DNA from 2 places in the Agromyces capsici genome. Region 1 is predicted to be linked to the other one. Evidence: predicted binding sites of a transcription regulator. Region 1 holds the regulator's gene; the other holds the start of a gene.

Region 1 (5,958 bases):
GCCGAGCACGATCCCGACGTCCTCCACGGTGTGGTGCACGTCGATCTCGATGTCGCCCTTCGCGCGCACGGTGAGGTCGGTGAGCGAGTGCTTCGCGAACGCGGTGAGGAGGTGGTCGTAGAACGGCACGCTCGTCTCGATGTCGCTCGTGCCGGTGCCGTCGAGGTCGATCGAGAGGTCGATGCTCGACTCGCTGGTCTCGCGCTGCACGCGCGCGGTGCGGGCGGGGCGATCGGTGGTCATGCGGTCATCCTATTCAGGGGTCGTGACGGTGATCAGGGCGCGACGGCGCGGACGGGCGCGAACGCCGCCATCGCCTCGAGGAAGGCCGTGGTCTCGGCCTCGGTGCCCGCGGTGACGCGCAGGCAGCCGGGCAGGCCGATCTCGCGGATGAGGATGCCGCGTTCGAGCAGCGCCTCGAAGACGGCGTGCGGGTCGTCGACGCCGCCGAAGAGAACGAAGTTCGCCCCGCTGCGGTACGGCCGGTACCCGAGCGCGTCGAGCTCGCGCAGGATGCGGTCGCGCTGCGACCGGATCTCGTCGACCATCGCGAGCATCTCGTCGGAGTGGGCGAGCGCGCCGAGCGCCGCGGCCTGCGTCAGCGCCGAAAGGTGGTACGGCAGACGCACGAGCCGCAGCGCGTCGACGACGGCCGGGTCGGCGGCGAGGTGGCCGACCCGCGCCCCGGCGAACGCGAACGCCTTGCTCATCGTGCGGGAGACGAGCAGCCGCGGACGGCCCTCGAGCAGCGTGAGCGCGCTCGGCGTGCCGGGGTCGGCGAACTCGAAGTACGCCTCGTCGACCACGACGACGCCCCGAGCGGCGTCGGCGACCGCCGCGATCGCCGCGAGCGACAGCGGAGTGCCGGTGGGGTTGTTCGGAGCGCAGAGCAGCACGATGTCGGGGTCGTGACGACGGACCGCCGCGACGGCGGTCTCGGGCGAGAGCTCGAAGTCGGCGTCGCGCTCAGCGGTGATCCACTCGGTCCCGGTGCCCGAGGCGAGCAGCCCGTACATCGAGTAGGTGGGCGCGAATCCGAGCGCGCGGCGCCCCGGCCCGCCGAAGGCCTGCAGGATGTGCTGGAGCACCTCGTTCGACCCGTTCGCCGCCCACAGTTGCGCCGGCTCGAGCCCGTGGCCGAGGTACCGCGCGAGCGCGGTGCGCAGCTCGGTGAACTCGCGGTCGGGGTAGCGGTTGAGCCCGATGATCGCGGCCGCGACGCGCGCGACGATGTCGTGCGCGACGTCTTCGGGGATCGGGTGCGTGTTCTCGTTGACGTTCAGCGCGACGGGGACGACCTTCTGCGGTGCACCGTACGGGGACTTGCCGCGGAGGTCGTCGCGGATGGGGAGGTCGTCGAGACTCGTCACCGATCAATGGTATCGGCGGCCGACGCGAGGTTTCGGCGGCGCCGACGGCGGTAGGCGCGGGTCGGCGCGGCGGCGCGCCGCTCGACGCTACTCGACGACCGGCAGCGCGAGGCGCTGGCCGGGCTGCACGACGGGGTCGCGGAGCCCGTTGAGCTGCATGATCTCGTGGATCACCTCGCGCGGGTCGGCCGTGGGGGCGATGGATTCGGCGATGCCCCAGAGCGTGTCGCCGGCTCCGACCACGACGGTGTCGAAGACCGCCGGACCCGTGCCGTCGTCGATGCCGGCGACCGCGCCGCCCGAGGCGAGCGAGCCGAGGAGCACGCCGATCGCGATCGGCAGTGCCGCGAGCGCCGTGAACACCACGCGACCCCGACGCGTGAGGCGGAGTCGCGTGCGCGTCGCGGCTGGGGCGAGGTCGGGCAACGCCGGACCCGCGACGGTCGTTCCGATCAGCACTGCACTCATTCCGCACCTCCCCGATAGCCCCGCATCCGACCCTCGGCCGGGAGGGCCGGATGCGAAGCTGTGTTCCGAATATATCTTCGAACAATCGAACCTGCAAGGACCCGAAGGATGGGATTCCGGGCCTGATTCCGCGACACACTCGAACGGATGTTTGTCGCGTGCGTGCGAGGCGGATACAGTTTCGAATGTCGGGGACAGTCCAGCACCGACCACCGACATCACGAGATCCGGGCCGACGGCGGCCGAGACGAGAGGCGACACCGTGAGCATCGACATCGACCAGGCACGCGGCGCGGGCGGCCGGTCGCGTCGACGCAAGACGCTCAGCGCGAAGCAGCTCTCGATCCTCGAGGTGATCCGCCGTTCGGTCGCCGATCGCGGCTACCCGCCGAGCATGCGCGAGATCGGCGACGCAGTGGGGCTGTCCTCGCTCTCGAGCGTGACGCACCAGCTCAACCAGCTCGAGCTCGCCGGCTACCTCCGCCGCGACCCCAACCGGCCGCGCGCCCTCGAGGTGCTCATCGACGTGCCGGGCACCGAACCCCGTCCGTCCGACGTCGCGGCCGCGCCGGTGGGCGACGCCGCGATGGTGCCGCTCGTGGGCCGCATCGCGGCCGGCGTGCCGATCACCGCCGAGCAGCAGGTCGAGGAGGTGTTCCCGCTCCCCCGCCAGCTCGTCGGCAAGGGCGAGCTGTTCATCCTCAAGGTCGTCGGCGACTCGATGGTCGACGCGGCCATCTGCGACGGCGACTGGGTCGTGGTGCGCTCGCAGCCGACGGCCGAGAACGGCGAGATCGTCGCCGCCATGCTCGATGGCGAGGCCACGGTCAAGGTGCTCCGCCAGCGCGACGGCCACACCTGGCTGCTCCCCCGCAACTCCGCGTTCGAGCCGATCCTCGGCGACCAGGCCGAGGTGCTCGGCAAGGTCGTCGCGGTCCTGCGCGCGGTCTGACGCGACGACGAGGGCGGATGCCGCGGCACGCGCCGCGACATCCGCCCTCGTTCGTTCCTCGGCCCAGGCTCAGCCCGCGGTCGCCCCGACCGCGACGCCCGCGCGCACGGCCTGCGTCGCCTCGACGATGTTCGCGAGCGACGCGACCGTCTCGTCGTAGCCGCGCGTCTTGAGCCCGCAGTCCGGGTTCACCCAGAGACGGCCGGCCGGGATCGCGCCGACGGCGCGCTCGAGCAGCGACTGCACCTCCTCGACGCTCGGCACGCGCGGCGAGTGGATGTCGTAGACGCCCGGGCCCACGCCGTGGTCGAAGCCGCTGGCCGACAGGTCGTCCACGACCTCCATGCGGCTGCGCGCCGCCTCGATCGAGGTGACGTCGGCGTCGAGCTCGCGGATCGCGTCGATCACGACGCCGAACTCCGAGTAGCAGAGGTGCGTGTGCACCTGCGTGGCCGGCTCGGCGCCGCCCGTGGCGAGCCGGAACGAGCCGACCGACCAATCGAGGTAGGCGGGCTGGTCGGCGCGCTTGAGGGGCAGCAGCTCGCGCAGTGCCGGCTCGTCGACCTGGATCACGCGGATGCCCGCGGTCTCGAGGTCGGTGATCTCGTCGCGCAGCGCGAGCGCGACCTGGCGCGCGGTGTCGCCGAGCGGCTGGTCGTCGCGGACGAACGACCACGCGAGGATCGTCACGGGACCGGTGAGCATGCCCTTCACCGGCTTCTCCGACAACGACTGCGCGTACTCCGACCACTCGACGGTCATCGGCGCCGGGCGCGAGACGTCGCCCCACAGGATCGACGGGCGCGTGCAGCGCGAGCCGTACGACTGCACCCAGCCGTTCTGCGTGACGGCGAAGCCGTCGAGCAGCTCGGCGAAGTACTGCACCATGTCGTTGCGCTCGGGCTCGCCGTGCACGAGCACGTCGAGGCCGAGCTCCTCCTGCAGCTGGATGACGCGGGCGATCTCCTCGCGCATGAGCTCGCGGTAGGCGGCATCCGTGAGCTCGCCCTTGACGAGGCGCGCACGGGCGCGGCGGATGTCGGCGGTCTGCGGGAACGAGCCGATCGTCGTGGTCGGCAGCGCGGGCAGGTCGAGGTCCTCCTGCGCGGCGACGCGCGCGTCGTACGCGGCACGCGAGAACGCGGCGGCGTCGAGCGCGTCGAGGCGGTCGCGCACAGCGGGCACGCGCACGCCGGGGGCTGCGGCGCGGTCGGCGAGCGAGGCGGACGCCGCGTCGAGCTCGGCCGCGATCGCCTCGCGACCCTCGGCGAGTCCGCGGGCGAGCACGGCGACCTGCGCGACCTTCTGGTCGGCGAAGGCGAGCCAGCCCACGAGTCGGGCGTCGAGCGCCGACTCGTCCTCGACGTCGTGCGGCACGTGCAGCAGCGAGGTCGACGTCGACACCGCGACGTCGCCCGAGAGCGAGCGGAGCGCCTCGGCGTGCACGAAGGCCCGCTCGAGGTCGCCGCGCCAGATGTTGTGGCCGTCGACGACGCCCGCGACGAGCGTCTTCGCGGCGAGCGCCTCCTCCGTCACCGGGTCGAGCTGCTCGGGCGCGGTGCCGCGCACCAGGTCGAGGCCGAGCGCCTCGACCGGGGTGGCGGCAAGCACGGGCAGCGCGTCGTCGAGCGAGCCGTACGGTGCGGCGACGAAGATGGCCGGACGCGCCTCCGCCGCACCGAGCGCGTCGTACGCGGCGGCGACCGCCTCGAGCACGCGGTCGCGCGGCTCGTCGATGCTCTCGCTCACGAGCGCCGGCTCGTCGAGCTGCACCCACTCGGCACCGGCGTCGCGGAGCGCCGCGAGCAGCTCGGCGTACACGGGCACCAGGTCGGCGAGACGCTCGATCGGGCGGAAGCCCTCGGGCGCGCCCTCCGCCGCCTTGGCCAGCAGCAGGAACGTGACCGGTCCGACGAGCACGGGGCGCGTGACGAACCCGGCTTCGCGGGCCTCGCGGACCTGCGCGACGAGCGCGTCGGCGTGCGCGGCGAGCGCGGTGTCAGGGCCGATCTCGGGCACGAGGTAGTGGTAGTTCGAGTCGAACCACTTCGTCATCTCGAGCGGCGCGTCGGCGCCCTCGCCGCGGGCCACCGTGAAGTAGCCGGCGAGGTCGAGGCGGCCGTCCGCGTCGAGCAGCCGCTCGAAGCGCGCGGGGATCGCGCCGACCGCGACCGAGGCGTCGAGCACCTGGTCGTAGTACGAGAAGCTCTCGGGGATCGCCGAGTCGGTGCGGCCGAGGCCGAGCGAGGCGAGGCGTTCGCGCGTGGCGGCGCGGAGGCCCGCGGCGGTGCGCTCGAGCTCGCCGGCGTCGATGCGGCCGGCCCAGAACGCCTCGACGGCGTGCTTGAGCTCGCGGCGGCGCCCGATGCGCGGGTAGCCGAGGATGGTTCCGGCGGGGAAGGCGGGTGCGGTCATCGTGTTCTCGTGTTCCTCTCGGTGCCCGCGTGGGCGGGGATGGTGCGGAGGTCGAGCCGGTCCAGGACGGCGAGCACGGCCTCGTGGCGGTTGAAGGTGTACAGGTGGAGTCCGGGGGCGCCGCCGGCGAGCACCTCGTCGGCGAGGTTCGCGGCGAATTCGACGCCGAGGTCGAACAGGGCGTCGGCGTCGGGCTCGATCTCGAGCGCGATGGCGAGCTCGCTCGGCGCGGGCACGCCGGTGAGCTGCTCGAGGCGCGTGAGCCGGGCGGCGGAGGTGACGGGCATGATGCCCGGCAGGATCGGGATCGTGACCCCGCCCGCGCGGGCGCGCTCAACGAAGCCGAGGTAGTCGTCGGCGTGCCAGAACAGCTGGGTGATCGCGAGGTTGGCGCCGGCGACCTCCTTGGCGAGCAGCACGTCGACGTCGTGGCCGACGCCGCGCGAACGGGGGTGCCCGGTCGGGAAGGCGGCGACCGCGACGCGCTCGGGGCGCGGGCGCTCCAGGATGCGCGTCGCTCCGGGGATGCCGGGGATGCCGGCCTGCCCGTACGGCTCGCGCTCCTCCTGCACCCGGTGGATGAGCTGCACGAGCTCGGCCGCGCTCTCGAGGTCGCCGATGCCGGCCCCGGGGTCGGCGCCCTCGGGCGGGTCGCCGCGCAGCGCGAGGAAGCTCGTCACGCCCGCGTCGAGGAACTCGCGCACGAGCCGGTTCGCCTCGGCGTGGCTCGACCCGACGCACGTGAGGTGCGCC
Region 2 (5,958 bases), 550 kb from region 1:
GAGCACCAGCGCGGCGCGGGAGAGGGCGACGAGCGCGGTGTCGGCGGCGTTGTCGATCTCGCCCGAGGCGAGGAGGAGCGCGGTGAGTCCGTACACGGCGGCGGTGCCGGCGATGAGCGACACGACGGTGAGGGTGACGGTGGCGTAGCGGGCGACGAGGAGCAGCAGGAGCGCCTGGATGGCGAGGAGCGCCATGGCGGCGAACGCGGCGCGCTGGCGGCCGGGGCCGTCGCCGATCGGCGTCGTCACTGCGACGGCCGACACGATCGTGAGCAGCAGGCCCGAACCCAGGCAGACGGCGGCGGCCCACTGCCCGGCGCGCGACAGCGCACGGCTGAGGGATTCGCGCGCCAGGTGCTCGGGCAGGCCCAGCGTCATGTGTGCTCCGATCCGGCCGCGACGCGCACGGCCCTGCGCGGATTATCGCAGGCTGTGAACGCCCGGCCCAATGCGGGCGACGGCGCTCGCCCGCATTGGGCGGTGCCCGCGCCGGCGTCGGTCAGAACAGCATCGCGGGTGCGGCGGCGCCGAGGTCGACGTGCTCGACTTCGGCGGCTGCCGCCCGGGCGGCTCGCTCGCCGACGGTGGTCGTGCGGGTGCCGCGGCCGAGCGCCGACGACCGCACTCCGCCGGTGACGGAGTCTTCGCGACCGCGTTCGAGCCGGTGCGCGCGGATCAGCGGCCTGATGCGCGCGGCGAGCCATTCGCGGTACTCGGCGGGCGCGTACGCGCTGGCGCCCGGGTACATCGCGCGGTACCGCGGAACGAGTTCGGGGTGCTCACGGGCGAGCCACTGGAAGAACCACGGCTTCACGGCGCCGCGCAGGTGCAGCGCCGAGTAGATGACGCTGGTCGCGCCGGCGGCCTTGGCGCTGCGGAGAGCGTCGTCGAGATGCGCGCGCGTGTCGGTGAGGTACGGGAGGATCGGCATCAGGAAGACGGAGCAGTCGAACCCGGCGTCGCGCACGGCGGTGACGGTCGCGAGCCTCGCGGCGGTGGGGGGCGTGCCGGGCTCGATCGAGCGCTGCAGCTCGTCGTCGTACACGGCGATCGACATGGCGAGGTCGACCGGAACGTGCTCGCGCGCCGCCTGCAGCAACGGCAGGTCGCGCCGCAGCAGCGTGCCCTTGGTGAGCACGCTGAACGGCGTGCCGCTGCCGGCGAGCGCTTCGATGATGCCCGGCATGAGCGAGTACCGCCCCTCGGCCCGCTGGTACGGGTCGGTGTTCGTGCCGAGCGCGACCGGCTCGTGCCGCCACGCGGGCCGCGCCAGCTCGCGCCGCAGCACGTCGGCGACGTTCACCTTCACGATGATCTGCCGATCGAAGTCTTCCCCCGCATCGAGGTCGAGGTAGTTGTGCGTCGGCCGCGCGAAGCAGTTGTGGCTGATCACGCCGTTCGCGATGAAATCACCGGTCGTCGTCGTGATGTCGAGCATCTCGACCGGCTCGCCTCCGAGCGCCTCGACCGACACCACCCGAAGATCCGCGATCGTCTTCACCATGCTTCCGACGAGGGATCGCTTCCGCACTATTGCCGGTTCCGTGAGTGCGAAGAACTTCTGCCGTGCGGCGAGTCCTCCACGCAGCCGGACCGATGACACCCCGTTTGCACTTGGTGCCTCGAGCACGGCGTCCGAGCCGAAGCTGTCGAACGACTCCAACGTGGTTGCGAGCATGCGCGCATCACTGTTGCTGATTCGGAGGACACCACCTGAATTGGAGCCTTCGGCGTCGAATATTCCTGCAAGGAATCCAGCGCGCCACTCGGCCGAAGCACGTTCCGGCCAGGCGATCAGCTCGGTCAACGCCTCATAATGCGTTCGCTTGCTAGTTCGAATCGCCTGCATGGCGCGGCGCCGTTGAGTCGACGCGCTGAACGCGAACTCGGTCGTCTCGATGCCGAAGTGACTCAAGAACTGGCGACTCCGCTCGAGCGCTTCGCGATCGGCGAGGGCGAGCCTGAATCGATAGGCGCGGTAGATGAGGTCGGGTCGACCCGTGCGCGGATAGTCCCGGGTAAGCATCATGCCGTCGCCTCGTACCATGCCGGTGAGATATCCGCGGCGATACTCGGCGGACGTCAGGTCGGTCTGTGCATCGGCGGGGCCGGAGCCGAAGCCGATGAGCGAGTTACCCGTCGTGAGGTAGGGACGCTGCCCAGGGCCGGACATCGCTCCGACGACGTGCTTCCAGCCGCGCTCCGTGAGGAAACGATGGTCGCCGCTGGCGACGATCGACGTACCGTCAGCCGCGGTGATCCGATAGGCGGACTTACGCGTGGCCCACTTCGCTACGACCTTCGAGGCGACGTACCGGCGGAATCCGTCGCGCGTCTCGGTGCCGAGCACGTGGTCGCCGACTTCGACGTCAGCGAGAGCGCGAGTCGTGCCGTCGGCCATCGTGATCACCGTGTCGGGATCTATGCAGTATGCGCACGCGTGGGTGCATCCCCGATAGGGGTTGATCGTCCAGCCGAACGGCACGTACGACTGGCCCGGCACCTTGTTGAGCGCCGACTTCGCGAGCACCTCGTGGAAGGTCACGCCGGCGAACTCGGGCGTCTGCACCGAGCGCACGAGGTTGTTCAGGCGGGCGAGCCCGGGCAGCGCATCCTGCTGCTCCACGCCGAGTTCTTGACCGTTCCATCGCACATGAACATTCGAACACATGTTCGAATGTGAGGCAAGGGGATGGTACGGCTCGGCGGGCGACGGCGTTCGACTCGTGGGACCGGGAGAAAGGTAGACGCGGGATACCTTTCTCCCGGGATCGCGGAGCGGAAGGTGTGTCGCGGGCGGGTTTCGAGACGGGCGCGGAGCGCCCTCCTCAACCCTCACAAGCGCGGGGCGCACCACCGGGTTTCGAGACGGGCGCGGAGCGCCCTCCTCAACCCTCACAGGCAGCGGGCGCGGAGCGCCCTCCTCAACCCACACGACGAGGGATGCCCCGGGCACGGCACGTGCCCGGGGCATCCGGTTGGGGAGAGAATTGCGGATCAGAACTCGTAGCAGGTGAGGAACTCGAAGCTGTCCTCGGCGAAGGTGCGGTCGGACGGAGCCCAGTCGCGCTCGACGACGTAAAGCTTCACCTTTCCCTGCGCGGCCTCGAGGATCGGGCCCCACTCGATGTCACCCTCGCCGACGTTCGACGGGGTGCCGGGAGCGGCGCCGTTGAGCGCGCCATCCTTGATGTGCAGCAGTTCGATGCGGTCGCCGTACTGCTCGAGGAGCGACGCGACGTCGAAGCCGGCATCCGTCGCCCAGAACACGTCGAGCTGGAACACCACGTAGCGCGGGTCGGTGTTCTCGACGAGGATCTCCCACGCACTCTTCACCTCGCCCGTCACCGGGTCGGCGTAGGTGGTGGTGAACTCCGACTGGTGGTTGTGGCCGAACAGCTTGCCCGTGCCGTTCTTCACCGAGAGCTCGCCGAGGCGGTTCATGTTCGCCGCGGTCGCCAGCACGTTCTCGTACGAGTCCAGCCCCGGGGTGGGGAACCCGCCCGAACCGATGTACTTCTGCCCGAGCGTCTTGGCGTCGGCGAGCGACGTCTCGAAGTCGGTCTCGTCGTAGTTGTGCGCGCTCGGCGACGACAGCCCGTACTGCTTCATCAGGGCGGCGAACTCGGCCGCGGTGCGGTCCTCGTACGTGCTGAACGCGCTGCCGGGCGTGCCGAACGGCTCGATGTTCTGGTAGCCGATGTCCTGCAGTTCGGCGAGGATGTGCTCCGTGCCCACACCCGGCACGGCCGGCCCGCCGAAACTGAAACCGGTCTGCCAGGTGAGGTAGCTGAACATCTGGATCGAGATCTTGCTCGCGGGCACGCCGCGGCCGGCGCAGTCGGCCGCGGAGTTCGCGTTGTCGCTGTTCGGCGCGGCGGTCGCCGGGGCGGCGGCGAACAGGCCGCCCGCGATCAGGGCCGCTGCCGCGGTCGTCGCGAGACCGCGCCGAACGCGCTTGGAGGTGGTGGTCATCTCTGTGTTGCTCCTTCGTGTGATCGGGCGGTGGGTCCGCCCGGTTGGAACTACTAGTCGAGGCTCGCGATGAGCGCTTCGGCGTTGCGGACGAGCACCTCGTCGTCCGTCGCGGCGACGAACCGCTCGAGCGCCTTCACGGCTTCGGGGTCCTCCCCGTCGGCGAGGTGACGGGTCGCCTGCGAGAGGAACGCCGAGAGCTTCCGCTCGTCCGACTTCGAGAACGCGCCCTCGTCGGCCGTGCGATCGAAGATCGCCGCGAGGTCGTCGATCGACGTCGTCACCGTGAACACGACCGTGGTCTCGGCAGTGTGGCCCGCGGCATCCGCGGCCGTGACGACCAAGGTGTGCTCGCCGAGCGAGAGGGTCGACAGGTCGATCGTGCCCGCCTCGGTCAGCTCGATCGGCTCGCCGTCGATCGTCGCCGTCGTCGTCGCGACGCCGGCCGTGGCATCCGTCGCCTCGATCTCGAGCGTCTTCGACGACCCGACCTCGCCGCCGTCGGCGACACCCGTGACCGCGAGCTCGGGTGCGACCGTGTCGATGCCGACCTCGAGCGGGCCGACCTCGGAGGCGTTGCCGCCGCTGTCGAGCGTGCGGTACTGCACCTCGTGCTCGCCGTCCTCCGACAGCGTGAACGGCACGAAGTAGTGCACGTAGTCCCAGTACGGGCCGCGGAGGCTCGTCCAGGTCTCGCCGCCGTCGGTCGACACCTGCGCGTCGCCGAGCTCGCCGTTGTCGGCGCCGTTCACCGTGATCGACACGGGACCCGTGTACCAGCCGTTCTCACCCGTCGGCTCGGCCGGGTCGAGGGTCGCGGTCGCCGTGGGAGGGGTGACATCCGACACGCCGGCACCGGTGAAGGTGATCGTGTCGAGCACGACCCCGCCGGTCGACGTGACGAACAGCTCGCCGGTGCCCTCGGGGAACGCGCCGACCTTCGCCGGCACCGTGGCGAACCCGTCGGAGTCCACGGCCGCGGTCGCGAACGGCTCGGCGTCGGCCGAACCCCAGCGGAACGAGATCGTGCCGTCGCCCGAGCCGCGCACGTCGATGCCGTCGATCCCGGTGAAGTTCACCGGATCCCACGCCAGCACGTCGCCCGCGTCGAACGAGGTCACCGTGTACAGGCCGCCGGCCGAGTCGTCGCGCACGACCTCGACGCCCTCGAGCGTGTCGGCGTGCTCCGCCTCCTGCACGAACGGGTTGAGGATCAGCGAGACCTCGCCCTGCGCCGGCGGGATGTCGCCGTTGCCCGCGTCGGTGTACGTGGCGACGACCACGGCGTAGAGCTTCTCCGTCACGCCGTGCTCGGGCGCGTCGACCGGGGTGGTCCAGGCGCCGGAGCATCCGCTGCCGATGATGTCGGGGTGGGCGTGCGTGTCGTGCCCGAGCCCGATGGTCCAGTTCAGGTTCGCGCAGTTCGTCTCCGTGCCGTCCTCGGGGTCGGAGGTGCTGAACGAGTACAGGATGGCGTCGCCCCAGCCGAAGAACCCGCCGTCGGCCGGTGCGTCGGCCGACAGGGTCGGTGCGACGTTGCCCACCGTGATGAGCCGCGACGTGATGCCGGTGCGGCCCTCGGGGTCGGTGACGCGCAGCCGGACGGTGTACTGGCCGAGCTCGGTGTACGTGGTCGAGACCTGCGCGCCGGTCTCGTCGAACGTGCCGTCGCCGTCGAGGTCCCACTCATGGGTCAGCGCGCCGCCCTCGGGGTCGGTCGAGCCGGTGCCGTCGAAGTCGACCTCGAGCGGCGCGGCCGACGACGAGATCTCGCTCGCCGCGATCACCGCGGCCGGGCTCTTGTTGCCGGCCGCGTAGTCGACGCGGTACAGGCCCGCGTCGGGGTTCTCACGGAAGAACCCGTCGCCGTAGTCGAGGATGTAGAGCGAACCGTCGGGACCGAACTCCATGTCGATCGGGCTGTCGGTGATCGGCTGCACGTTGTCGGTCAGCGCCTCGTTGGGCAGCACCTGCTCGATGTGG

What was found. The regulator LexA, encoded in region 1, represses DNA repair genes until DNA is damaged. The targets are predictions, from matches to a motif close to TCGAACANNTGTTCGA.
Region 2: the regulator LexA is predicted to act here: its motif matches at 2,662-2,677, upstream of AC3RKB_RS11180 (intein-containing Rv2578c family radical SAM protein).

Annotation. Positions count from the first base shown of each region.
Region 1 is NZ_JBYRET010000001.1:2,935,429-2,941,386, reverse strand. It holds gene hisB (imidazoleglycerol-phosphate dehydratase HisB) at 1-243, opposite strand, end outside; gene AC3RKB_RS13695 (histidinol-phosphate transaminase) at 276-1,370, opposite strand; gene AC3RKB_RS13690 (LysM peptidoglycan-binding domain-containing protein) at 1,458-1,838, opposite strand; gene lexA (transcriptional repressor LexA) at 2,113-2,790, shown strand; gene metE (5-methyltetrahydropteroyltriglutamate--homocysteine S-methyltransferase) at 2,860-5,205, opposite strand; gene AC3RKB_RS13675 (methylenetetrahydrofolate reductase) at 5,202-5,958, opposite strand, start outside.
Region 2 is NZ_JBYRET010000001.1:2,383,088-2,389,045, reverse strand. It holds gene AC3RKB_RS11185 (sensor histidine kinase) at 1-378, opposite strand, end outside; gene AC3RKB_RS11180 (intein-containing Rv2578c family radical SAM protein) at 500-2,653, opposite strand; gene AC3RKB_RS11175 (sugar phosphate isomerase/epimerase family protein) at 2,998-3,975, opposite strand; gene AC3RKB_RS11170 (PQQ-dependent sugar dehydrogenase) at 4,029-5,958, opposite strand, start outside.